DNA from 3 places in the Vibrio apostichopi genome. Region 3 is predicted to be linked to each of the others. Evidence: predicted binding sites of a transcription regulator. Region 3 holds the regulator's gene; each other region holds the start of a gene.

Region 1 (4,219 bases), 200 kb from region 3:
AAATCTTGCCACTTAAGTAGCACGATTAAAGCCCAGTTACCTTTATCTATTGAATTAACCACTATATAGTTGCTTGTCATTCGTATCGCTTATTTTAAGCGTTACGACTTAACACTCAGCCACATAGCGTATTCATACTGATACATCGGCACTGGGCTTTTTTACGAGACTTATTCTTTTGCTTATCTTATCCAACTTCCGGTCATCGTCACTTCTTAGAACTCTATTTCTAGCCCTAGTCTTTTCCACGGTACAATTGTTCGTCCCACATTTCGTTCATGCTGAAAGCAGTGCTGAACTTTCGTTAGCTCTACAACCTCAAGATCGACAACCTCAAGACTCAAGGTCTCAGTATCAATTAGCCCAATCGTATGAACTGGGGACTGACGTGCCTAAAAACATCGATGATGCACTCTATTGGTACTCACAATCAGCGGATAACGGCAATCCAGATGCGCAATTTAAACTGGGTGAATGGTACTTGGCAGGAACAAGTGTCGAGCAAGATAACAAACTCGCCTTGGAATGGTTCATCAAAGCGGCGCTACAAGGCAACAAACGCGCTCCCAATGAAGTGGCAAAGATCTATGAGTCCTCACTAGATAAAGAGCTACTGCAACCGTTAGATGCGGCGCAGTTATGGTATGAAGCGGCCTTAAAAGACAACCCGAATGCAGAAGAGGGCTACATCCGTGTTCTAGAAGCACAATTCAACCAACAGCGTGCCAAGCAAATCTCTTCGATTGAACAGCTCAATGACAGCATCGACTCTGAAATAGACACCAGTCAGGTGCTATCTCAGCAAGCGCAATCTAGCCAAATGCAATCTAACCAAGCGAAGCACTCTAACCTCTCCAGCTCTAATCTAACCAGCTCTGACTATATGATTGGCGCAGTGCTGGCCGTTTTGATTGCGATAGTGAGTATCAGCGCGACTCTGGTTATATCGCGAAAGCGACAGATCCTGAAATCTGGTGAGTTGAATCAGCAGCAACAGACACTTGAAGCGCAACTTAACGCGAAAGACTTCACCATTAAGCAGCAAAAGCGCCAGCTTCAAACCATCTATAACGAATTAAAGAAGCAGAAAAACAACAAAGGTCTGAATGCCTTGCAAGTAGCCTGCGCTCTATTTGGGTACACACCTAGCTCTATTCCTGACCAAAAAAGCATTAAGATTCGATACAAACAACTATCTAAAATCTATCACCCTGACGGTCAAGGATGTGACGAAGAAATGAAACGTTTGAACAATGCGCTAAAAACCATTTTACAAAATGTTACAAAACCGTAAACAACTACACATGTTCATTTTCCAAGATCGCAAAGATACCGATTTTATTAGTGTTGCAATCGATCCCCCTCTCAAAAACGGGTAACAAACTATTAACTAATGGGTCTTACTTGTGTCATAATTTGCGCCGAAAATACACCTGACTTAAACAGGTGAGGAGAAAATATGTTCACAATAGAAGGCGTTTGTGATTGGTGCAAAAAGCCAAGCCTAGTAAAAAAGCACGACTACCTAGATGGTAAGTGTCATCATGCATGTAAAGAGTGCAATGATATTGCAACCATTGATGTTCGCCAGTTCAATATTGGTGAAATGGAAATGAGAACAAAACTCTCCCAAGCGACACTGAGATAAGTAACACCGTTGAAATATAAGAAAGCGCCCAAGGCGCTTTTTTTGTATCTGGGATTTATCTTCTTATCTTCTTATCTTCTTATCTTCTTATCTTCTTATCTTCTTATCTTCTTATCTTCTTATCTTCTATACAGGTGTATACAGTACTTTTCTGTAAAAACTACTGTATACACCTGTATAGAAATCACATTTTTTCAATTTATGAGACAAAATATAAAAATCAGTCAAATTCAATTTTTGCTAAAATATCAATAGCTTAATTAAAAAACACTTACTAAACCGGAAGAAAACGACCAATAATCCCACAAAAACCGCTTGATCTTATAAGCAACAAAAACTACTGTATACACATACAGCATGTATATAAGGACAGCAAAATGATTCAAGCACACGTTAAAGCCCAACACTCTAGCCCGCTAGTTCACTGCGCATTTACATCAGTTTCTCGTAAAAGCAAAAACTCAAACGAGGAAGCGTTGTTCGCAAGAATGGCGTTGCTGTCCAATCAACATCAATGGTTGCTGTTTACTGCTCAAACGCCAAGACCATCAGCTAAGCAGCTTAAGCAACACAATGTTTGCTGCGAGCGTGTTATCCATATGAAAGCGTCGAACCAAATGAATGAAGTAGAGACCGTCGAGAAAGCAATACGCTCAGGAAACGCGAGCGCAATCGTTGCAAGTACGTCTATCGACTCATTCAGCCAACAATACCTAAGAACGTTAGGCCAACGCTTTCAATGCGAAGTGTTCTTCATTGATGAAACTTCAGAGCGTATTCACTAAGCTAACCTCGCTTAGCAATTTGGCTTAACCATTTAGCTCAGAAACATAGCTCAATCTTTTAGCTAATAAACATAGCGCCAAAACACAGCTCAACAGACTGCCTTCCCCTGCCCTACAATTCGCTAATTTTCTAGCGAATAGTTAGGCGGGGGTTTTTATTTGATCAATAGAATTAGCAATCGTTTGCTTTTTATCTGGAAGCAAATAATAGATTGGGTATAATGCCCGTCTAATCATGTGCACACCGCACTTCTCTGTATGACGTTTGATAAAAGATAGGAATGTCTAAATGAGCCTTGCTGATCAAGTTCTTGCCGTAAATGATGACCTACCAATCCGTACTGACAAACCTGTCCACAGTGGCAAGGTTCGTTCGGTCTACTGGTTAACTGAAGAAGATAGCCAACGACTAATTAAAGAGAAAGGCTACAATGTAGCGCCAGATGCGCCTTTAGCCATCATGGTGATCAGTGATCGTATCTCTGCGTTTGATTGTATTTGGCGTGGTGAAGGTAATCTTAAAGGTGTCCCAGGTAAGGGAGCAGCTCTGAATGCTATCTCTAACCACTGGTTCAAATTGTTTAAAGACAACGGCCTTGCTGACAGTCATATTCTTGATATCCCCCACCCATTCGTATGGATTGTACAAAAAGCTCGCCCAGTCATGATCGAAGCGATTTGTCGTCAATACATCACAGGATCTATGTGGCGTGCATACGCGAACGGCGAACGTGAATTCTGCGGTATCGAGATGCCTGAAGGCCTTGAGAAAGACAAAAAGCTACCTGAGCTTCTAATCACGCCTTCTACAAAAGGGATTTTGAAAGGGATTCCTGGTGTACCAGAAGCTGACGATGTGAACATCACTCGCAACAACATTGAAGACAACTTCGCAGCGTTCAACTTTACTCAAGCAAGTGACATTGCGCATTACGAGAAACTTCTAAAAGAAGGCTTCAACGTAATTAGCCAAGCACTCGCAAACGTCGATCAAACCTTTGTCGATACCAAGTTTGAGTTCGGCTACGTGAACGATGCTCAAGGTAAAGAAAAGCTGATCTACATGGACGAAGTCGGTACTCCAGACTCATCTCGTATTTGGGATACTCAAGAGTACAACAAAGGCAACATCGTCGAGAACTCGAAAGAAGGTTTCCGTCAGTTCCTACTCAACTACTTCCCTGATGCGGACATTCTGTTGAACAAAGAACGCATGCCAGAGCGTGAAGCTCTAGCTCGTGACAATGAACTACCTTTGGATGCATTGATGTCTCTTTCTCGTACTTACCTTGATATCGCAGCGAAAATCACCGGTGGCGAGATTGTATTAAGCGACAATCCGAAGCAAGAAATCATTGATGTGCTTCGTGCCGATTACGGACTAATCGATTAGTCGACCAATCGCACGCTAGAAAGCTGATAAGTTAATGATCTAGCTAGTAAGCACAAATTTTAGATACTAAAAGGGCCTCAATATTGAGGCCCTTTTTACGATGTAGATTTCATTAAAGCTATTGAATGACTATCGTGAACTGTGAAAGTTGGTAATCAAAGCTTAGTTGATGATCACAGTTTGGTTGGTGATCAAAGCTTGATAGTAAACTCTTCACCAGAGTTATCTGCAATCACCAAATGACTGCGTGATTCTATGTACTCAATTTGCTCATCTTCCAGCGAATATGGCATCACAACTTTTAGCTCATTGATCCCTTCTAACTTTGCTAGCTTAAGCAAAGTGACAATATTAGATTCATCGCTTTTACGTGTAGACATTGATTTCAATGCC
Region 2 (4,219 bases), 810 kb from region 3:
TAAGGAATGGCGCAAACTCGCTTAATGGTGCGCCTTGTACGGAAGGGTAGAGTGCATGCAATAACGCAGCAATCCTCATCCAAAATATCATTGCCACCATCAACACAATCGCAAAAGCCCATTGGTGCGTGGAGTTGCGAGTAATCGCCTTCATTGAGTGGAACAAACTTGGTGAATGTCCTTTCTCTCTTTCCCAGCTCGCATCGTATAAACCCAAAGCAAGGAATGGTCCTATCAACATATAGACTATCAAGCTTGGCATGACGACTAGGTGTGTTCCTTGCCATTGCACTAGTTGCACGATGGCGATGGCCGCGGCCATGAAGCACAATCCGTAAAATGCGCTGATTATTGGCATTCTCACTAAGTCATGTAGTGCAAGCGATAACCAATGGAAAGGGGCGGATATGCTTACTTGGTTACAAGGAATGGTGCGAGCGTAATCCTGATCGCTGACCTTGTGTTTCTTATCGTTCAGTTCGGATGGGTGTACAGTACGAGGCATATATCCCCCTAGTTAAATAACGTCCTAGTTATAGTTCCATAAGGCTCATCGGTGTGGCTTTTGTGAGAGTTATGGTGTTGAGCTAAATTGCTCTTTTTCGTCCCAGTTATTGTTCTAGCGTGCATTTAACGAGAGCTATCAGACTGAATTACTTTGAGTTAAATGTGAGCTTGATCGCCTAGGAGTTACCTTAACTATTGTCAGTAGTGTTCGAAAACACAAATTATCGGCGGGTTTTTATACTAAGTGGTTAACGGTAAAGGCGTCTTTTGAAAGGTGGATAGATTAGCGTGGGAGAGGTAAGTACATAAAAATAAAGCCCTTACTAACAAGTAAGGGCTTTAAAGAAGTGATTTGCTTTGGCTAAATTATTTTAGGCCAGCAAAGTCTGCAAGCATTGCTGCTTTGTCAGTCGCTTCCCAAGGGAACTCTTCACGACCGAAGTGACCGTATGCTGCAGTCTGCTTGTAGATAGGTTGAAGAAGGTTCAGCATCTCTTGAAGACCGTATGGACGTAGGTCGAAGTTTTGACGAACGGCTTCAATGATGATTTCGTGAGCTACTTTCTCAGTACCAAACGTTTCAACCATGATAGATGTTGGATCTGCAACACCGATAGCGTAAGACAGTTGAATCTCACAACGGTCAGCCATGCCAGCAGCAACGATGTTTTTCGCAACGTAACGAGCTGCGTAAGCTGCAGAACGGTCAACTTTTGATGGATCTTTACCAGAGAATGCACCGCCACCGTGACGAGCTGCGCCGCCGTAGGTATCAACGATGATCTTACGACCAGTTAGACCACAGTCACCCATTGGGCCACCGATTACAAAACGGCCTGTTGGGTTGATGAAGAAGTTAGTGTCTTTGTTGATCCACTCTGAAGGAAGTACTGGCTTGATGATCTCTTCCATTACCGCTTCACGTAGGTCAGGTGTTGTTACTGAATCACAGTGTTGAGTCGAAAGAACAACAGCATCGATACCAACGATCTTACCTTGGTCGTATTGGAACGTAACTTGAGATTTCGCATCTGGGCGAAGGAAGTCAAGTTTGCCGCTCTTACGTACTTCAGCTTGCTTCTTAACAAGAAGGTGAGAGTAAGTAATTGGAGCTGGCATTAGGATTGGTGTTTCGTTAGTCGCGTAACCAAACATGATACCTTGGTCGCCTGCGCCTTGATCTTTAGGATCAGCTTTATCAACACCTTGGTTGATGTCTGGAGACTGCTTACCAATTGTGTTTAGTACAGCACAAGAGTCAGCGTCAAAGCCCATATCAGAATGAACGTAACCAATTTCACGAACTGTTTCACGAGTGATTTCTTCGATATCAACCCATGCAGACGTTGTTACTTCACCGCCAACCATAACCATGCCGGTTTTTACGTAAGTCTCACAAGCAACACGTGCTTTTGGATCTTGTTCCAAGATGGCATCAAGAACAGCATCAGAGATTTGGTCTGCAATTTTATCTGGATGGCCTTCTGAAACAGATTCAGAAGTGAATAGGTGCTTAGCCATGAGAGCTCCACTTTTAGTTTAGTTTTTAGTTGCAAATAGTTAAATGCAAATAATTTCAGGCGTCGCAAGCTAGGAAGCGCCGCCATTAAATACAGTATATTTTGTAGGTGTTTCTACATCTAGACGGCTATTCTAAATTCCAGCGGTCGAATTACAAGCTCTTTTTTATGATATGTCATAACTAAACGTTTGCGTATCGGTCGAGATAAGGCATTCCTAAGTGATGTAAATGTTCGAAAATTGCGAAAAATGACCGTTAAAATGCCAGTAAAACGTTTGCAGTCGCTAAAGTCGTTTGAGAGAATACCCGCGCTAATAAAAATGAAAATTTTAGCATCAATCTCTTTTTTAAATCGCTTATGTACTCAGGAGCAGACATGCCTTCTCGTAAAGATCTAGCCAATGCAATTCGCGCACTTAGCATGGATGGCGTTCAACAAGCAAATTCAGGCCACCCTGGCGCACCTATGGGTATGGCTGACATCGCTGAAGTTCTTTGGCGTGGTCACTTGAACCACAACCCAGCAAACCCAGAGTGGGCTGACCGCGACCGTTTTATTCTGTCTAACGGCCATGGTTCAATGTTGATTTACTCTCTGCTTCATCTTGCAGGTTACGAGCTTTCAATTGAAGACCTTAAGAACTTCCGTCAACTGCACTCTAAGACTCCTGGTCACCCAGAGTACGGTTACGCTCCTGGTATCGAAACGACTACTGGTCCTCTAGGTCAAGGCATCACTAACGCTGTTGGTATGGCGATGGCTGAGAAAGCATTGGCTGCACAGTTCAACAAAGAAGGCCACGACATCGTCGATCACTTCACTTATGCATTCATGGGTGATGGTTGTCTGATGGAAGGTATCTCTCACGAAGCATGTTCTCTAGCGGGTACGCTAGGTCTTGGTAAGTTGGTTGCTTTCTGGGATGACAACGGCATCTCTATCGATGGCGAAGTTGAAGGTTGGTTCTCTGACGATACACCTAAGCGTTTTGAAGCTTACGGCTGGCATGTAATTCCAGCGGTTGATGGTCATGACGCTGACGCTATCAATGCTGCTATTGAAGCGGCTAAAGCGGATCCTCGTCCAACACTTATCTGTACTAAAACTATCATCGGTTTTGGTTCTCCAAACAAAGCGGGTACGCACGACTGTCATGGTGCTCCACTAGGCGCTGATGAAATCACAGCAACTAAAGCGGCACTTGGTTGGGAACACGGTCCTTTCGAAATCCCAGCTGATATTGCAGCTGAGTGGAATGCGAAAGAAGCGGGCGCAGCGAAAGAAGCGGCTTGGAATGCTAAGTTTGACGCATACGCAGCCGCTCACCCAGAGCTAGCAGCAGAGTTTAAACGTCGTACTAACGGCGAACTTCCAGCTGAGTGGGAAGAGAAAGCAAACGCAATCATTGCTGATCTTCAAGCTAACCCTGCAAACATCGCATCACGTAAAGCATCTCAAAATGCTCTAGAAGCGTTCGGTGCTATGCTACCTGAATTCATGGGCGGTTCTGCTGACCTTGCGCCTTCTAACCTGACTATGTGGTCTGGTTCTAAGTCTCTTGAAGCAAATGACTTCTCTGGTAACTACATCCACTACGGTGTACGTGAATTCGGTATGACGGCTATCATGAACGGTATCGCTCTGCACGGTGGTTTCGTACCATACGGCGCAACGTTCCTAATGTTCATGGAATACGCGCGTAACGCAATGCGTATGGCTGCTCTGATGAAAATTCAGAACATCCAAGTTTACACGCACGATTCTATCGGCCTAGGCGAAGATGGTCCGACTCACCAACCGGTTGAGCAGATCGCTTCTCTACGTCTGACCCCAAACATGAGCACATGGCGTCCATGTGACCAAGTTGAGTCTGCTGTTGCTTGGAAACTGGCAATCGAACGCAAAGATGGTCCTTCTGCACTTATCTTCTCTCGTCAAAACCTTGCACAACAAGATCGTGATGCAGAGCAAGTGGCAAACATCGCTAAGGGTGGTTACACCCTGAAAGATTGCGAAGGCAAACCAGAGCTTATCCTTATCGCGACGGGTTCTGAAGTTGAACTAGCGGTTAGCGCTGCTGCTGAACTAACAGCTGAAGGCAAGAAAGTACGCGTAGTATCGATGCCTGCAACTGACGCGTTTGATAAGCAAGACGCTGAATACCGTGAGTCTGTACTTCCAGCTGACGT
Region 3 (4,219 bases):
ATAACTCGGCCTTGCGCTTCTTTGAGATTCGGACACCGAAATCTCGATCCATGACTTTTACAACCGCTTCAAAGAACTCAGCTTTGAGCTGAGTCTCTTCTAATTGCTGCTCGAGTTCTTTGATTCGTTGCTCTGGGGTTTGAGTTGAGGAAGAGTTTGACATAGTCGCTCCTAACGCTCTCGATTGTTCTGTTCCTTTAGACCAATCTAGTTGACCATGTTTGCGAAGCCAAACTAAAACGGTAGAGCGACCTTGGATCCCATAACGTTCTTGAGCTTGCTTATAAGTCATTTCGCCTTTTTCAACTTGGCTTACGACTGCCAATTTAAAGGCAAGAGAATAATCTCGTTGAGTACGTCTACTTGTTGTTTTCATGACACTCTCCAATTTCATGTTGGAAATGTGTCAACCATATTTAGGACGGTACAACTTTTATAAAAAAAGCCGCAAGAATGCGGCTTAGTTATGTAGATAGTTTGAACTGACAATATTAATTGACGCGACTGATAAGCTCTTCACGACGTTGCTGCGGTATTACAGACCAATGAGTACCATTGATCGCACCTTCAAGCGCCCAAAGCAGCTCAATGCTGACTGAGGAAGCATGCGATTCCTTGATGGCGTTAAATGCGTTTACAGAGCCAGATTCATATAAACATTCTACGGAATCGATCCCCGCCTTTTTCAACATACGCTCGGTAGCCAGTCGAAGGTTAGGGAGGTCCTTTAGTCGAGTTGGCTTAGCAGAAGACTGCTCAGCTTTCTCTTCTTTAGCAAAACCCAGAGACGTCGTAGCAAGTTGCAAGATTTTTTCTTGGTCTTGCCACAAACCTTCCGGCAATGCGAAATACTTAGTGACGACAGGGAAACCACGTTTTTTGTAGACGTATGGTTGAAACCCTTGTTGCTCGAATTGCTTTGTTGTGTCTTTGTCCGCTCTTATGTGCAGCTGGTCATTTACAACCAGAGCAAACATAGTGTCATCAGCAAAAAGCCCGAATCCACCAAACATTGAGCGTGATTTTATTTTTCCTAGGGGCTCAAATAATTTCATTGAGTCCTTTAGTATCGGTTTATCCATGTTATTTATCTCGGTGTATTTGAACTACGCCACCAAATAAGCAGGTCCGAGAGATTAGCAAAATGTTGCAATTAAATTGTCAATAAGCCGTAAATTACTAAATTGTTAGTAACTACTGCATTTTGCCATCGGTAACCCCGCTACCATACCAACGAGTGGTTTAGGCCGGAAGCTTTGCGTCTCACTCTTTCGAGTGGTTTGCCCTGTGCGTGACTGACTTAATAGAATAAAGTTTTTGTTGAATGAGGCTCACACCTGATATTTCAAAATGTGATGTTGCTTCAATTAATGATCTTGGTGTTATGCAACTGGGTTTATTTTGGCTGCTTATAAAAAAAGCGCACCCAAAGGTGCGCTTAATGAAATTAAACTCGATTTATCAATTAATTTAACGTTTTAACTGTGCTTCGTTCAACAATTTCAGGATGCATTTCGAAGACACGTTTTTCATGATCTTTATCTTTAATGCGTTCCAATAAAATTTCGAATGCATTTTTACCAACACGACGTTTAGGTTGGTGAACCGTCGTCAATGGTGGAGAGAAGTATTCTGCAAGTTCAATGTTGTCGTAACCGATAACCGAAATATCTTCAGGAATACGAATGCCTTGCTGTTGCAGGCGACTCATTAGGCCAAGTGCCATTGTGTCGTTAAAACAGAACACAGCGGTAGGGCGATCTTCCATCTGAGCAATTTTATCAGCCGCAAGTACAGCGGTATCACACTCAAAGTTACCTTCAATGATGAGCTTTTCGTCGGTTGTGACCTTCGCTTCATTGAGTGCGCGTTTGTAACCCGCGATGCGTTCTACACATGCTGCTTTGTCTAAGTGGCCACTTAAACAAGCAATCTTTGTGTGACCACGTTCTAGCAGGTACTTAGTTGCTAGGTAGCCGCCTTCTTCAGAGTTATCGATGATTTTATCAGCCTGAGAGGTTTCAGGCCCCCAATCCATGACAACTTTTGGGATATCTGCATGGCGATCTAACATGCCACGAAGTTCTTCTGTTAAGTCAGAACACATAACCAAGATGCCATCTACACGTTTTTCTGCAAGCATTCGAATGTAGTCACGTTGCTTCTCATAGATACCACCCGTGTTACACAGAATCAAAGTGTAACCTTGACGGTAGCAGTAGCTTTCAACACCATCGATCACTTCAGAGAAGAAGAGGTTTGTTGATTGAGTCACTAGCATGCCGATAGTGCGTGTTGAATTGCATTTCAAGCTACGAGCAACAGCACTTGGCGCGTAGTTTAATTCGTCAACGGCTTTGTTTACTTTCTCTTGAGTCGCTTCTGCAACAAAACGCGTTTTGTTGATTACGTGAGAAACGGTGGTAGTTGATACGCCTGCTAAGCGAGCGACATCTTTTATCGTGGCCATGGTTTTATCCTATTAGAAGCTACTTTCCCAAAGTACGGAATAAAGTAGCCGTTAAGCTACCTAACTAAGAGCTTAAATTTGTAGGGCTCTTTGGGGTATTAAAGTGCTAAAAAACAAAAAACCGCTATTGAGCGGCTTGTCTTAACACCGAAATGCTCTGAACTTAAATAAGCATAGCATTTCGTGAATGTTTCATATTTTATCGTTTGCGGTCACAATTTTAGACTGACTAGAAATTACTCGCAATAAAATTCACCCAGAAATCTGGGTGAATTGTCACATTTTATTGAATTTGTTTACTTAATCATCAGCGAATCTTATTCACCCGCTAAATACTGAGTGTCCAGATTACAGAAGGCAACGAGAAGAGAGGCAACCGATGCATAGAAACCGAATGAATCGATCTCACGACATCTAGCGTTGAACTTTGGTACCCAAGTAAGAAGTTGTTGTTCAATAAACTGTTGTTGAACAGCGAACGATTTTTCTAATTCTTCTTCAAGCTCAGTTTCATTTGAACGGATGATGAGATTACCAAGGAAATCAAGTTCGATAGCAATGTGGTCGGCTGGTTCTTTTAGATCTTGGTTTACCACCAAGTTGTGCTTAGCCATGATGTCTTCCATGTCTTTGGCTGGCTTGTCGTTTAACAGACCCGTTTCGCCGATATACATTGAAGCGTAAGGTAGAGCACCATGTTTATCTGTCTTTAAGAATAGATCGCAGAAGTCAGCAGACAGTTCTAGTTGGGCATCTTCACGTGTTTGTAGACGGTTCAATGCGTCTACCAGTTTATCAATCGCAGGCTTAAGTGTTTCGTTTTCGCCTAAACCAGTCAGAAAAGAACGAATCTCAACAGAGTGGTAGTGATCGAGTTCTTCTTGTGTGAGCTCTTTAGCGAACAAGCTTGATAGCCACCAGTATATTTCAGCTCTTTGTTCGTTGAATGCTTTCGTATCTTTCATTTCATAGATCCTGATTTAGTCTTGTGATGTTTATATACCCAAGCATCGTGAAGTCATTTGGGCATAAGCACACCAAGGCTCAATAACAAGGTTATTTGCTAAACGCAAAGTGACTCGTTAGTCGTAATGCCTATATTGAATTGCGATGGACGATAAATAGCAAGGTTTTAGATTGTCTTGTATCAAAAAAGATTCATGTTTCTCGCTTTTATCTGCTGTACCACTAGAATTGTTACTAGTTATGAATAGAATGGTTACTGAAACTATTAAATAAGAAAAGTGGTGTAGATGAGCTATCACGTATTAGTCGTAGAAGATGATGTGGTAACCCGCAGTAAGCTGGTTGGATATTTCCAGAACGAAGGTTACACAGTGAGTGAAGCGGAAAGCGGCGCTCAAATGAGAAACGTGTTGGAAGAAAACAACGTTGACCTCATTATGCTAGACATCAACTTACCAGGCGAAGATGGATTGATGCTAACTCGCGAATTACGCAGTCAATCGGACATTGGGATTATTTTAGTTACTGGACGCACGGATAGCATCGACAAAATTGTAGGCCTAGAAATGGGCGCAGACGATTATGTTACTAAACCCTTCGAACTTCGCGAGTTATTAGTTCGAGTTAAAAACTTACTTTGGCGTATTGCTGCTGCTCGTAAAACAGCGGTTGGTGCGACAGTTGAAGCAGAAGACGAATCTGTGGTTCGTTTTGGTGAGTGGACGTTTGATATCCCTCGTCGTGCTTTAAGTAAAAACGGTGAGCCAGTTAAGCTGACTAAAG

What was found. Region 3 encodes PurR, which represses purine synthesis genes. Its sites were predicted from a motif close to TNANGNAAACGTTTNCNTNA; they were not measured.
Region 1: QUF19_RS10220 (phosphoribosylaminoimidazolesuccinocarboxamide synthase) is a predicted target of PurR. The motif match lies at 2,605-2,624, and genes of this name have one in related genera.
Region 2: metK (methionine adenosyltransferase) is a predicted target of PurR. The motif match lies at 2,206-2,225, and genes of this name have one in related genera.

What each region holds. Positions count from the first base shown of each region.
Region 1 is NZ_AP028067.1:2,294,667-2,298,885, forward strand. Features, by position in the region: gene QUF19_RS10200 (YiaD family glycine zipper/OmpA-like lipoprotein) at 1-20, shown strand, start outside; gene QUF19_RS10205 (tetratricopeptide repeat protein) at 179-1,294, shown strand; gene QUF19_RS10210 (hypothetical protein) at 1,460-1,648, shown strand; gene QUF19_RS10215 (SulA-like leucine-rich domain-containing protein) at 2,026-2,433, shown strand; gene QUF19_RS10220 (phosphoribosylaminoimidazolesuccinocarboxamide synthase) at 2,723-3,826, shown strand; gene QUF19_RS10225 (transporter) at 4,018-4,219, opposite strand, start outside.
Region 2 is NZ_AP028067.1:3,306,508-3,310,726, reverse strand. Features, by position in the region: gene QUF19_RS14680 (DUF2189 domain-containing protein) at 1-505, opposite strand, end outside; gene metK (methionine adenosyltransferase) at 874-2,028, opposite strand; gene tkt (transketolase) at 2,406-4,219, shown strand, end outside.
Region 3 is NZ_AP028067.1:2,492,467-2,496,685, reverse strand. Features, by position in the region: partial or broken gene QUF19_RS11090 (IS3 family transposase) at 1-376, opposite strand, end outside; gene QUF19_RS11085 (TfoX/Sxy family DNA transformation protein) at 492-1,082, opposite strand; cyclic di-GMP riboswitch class I at 1,210-1,295, opposite strand; gene purR (HTH-type transcriptional repressor PurR) at 1,466-2,470, opposite strand; gene torD (molecular chaperone TorD) at 2,788-3,435, opposite strand; gene torR (two-component system response regulator TorR) at 3,724-4,219, shown strand, end outside.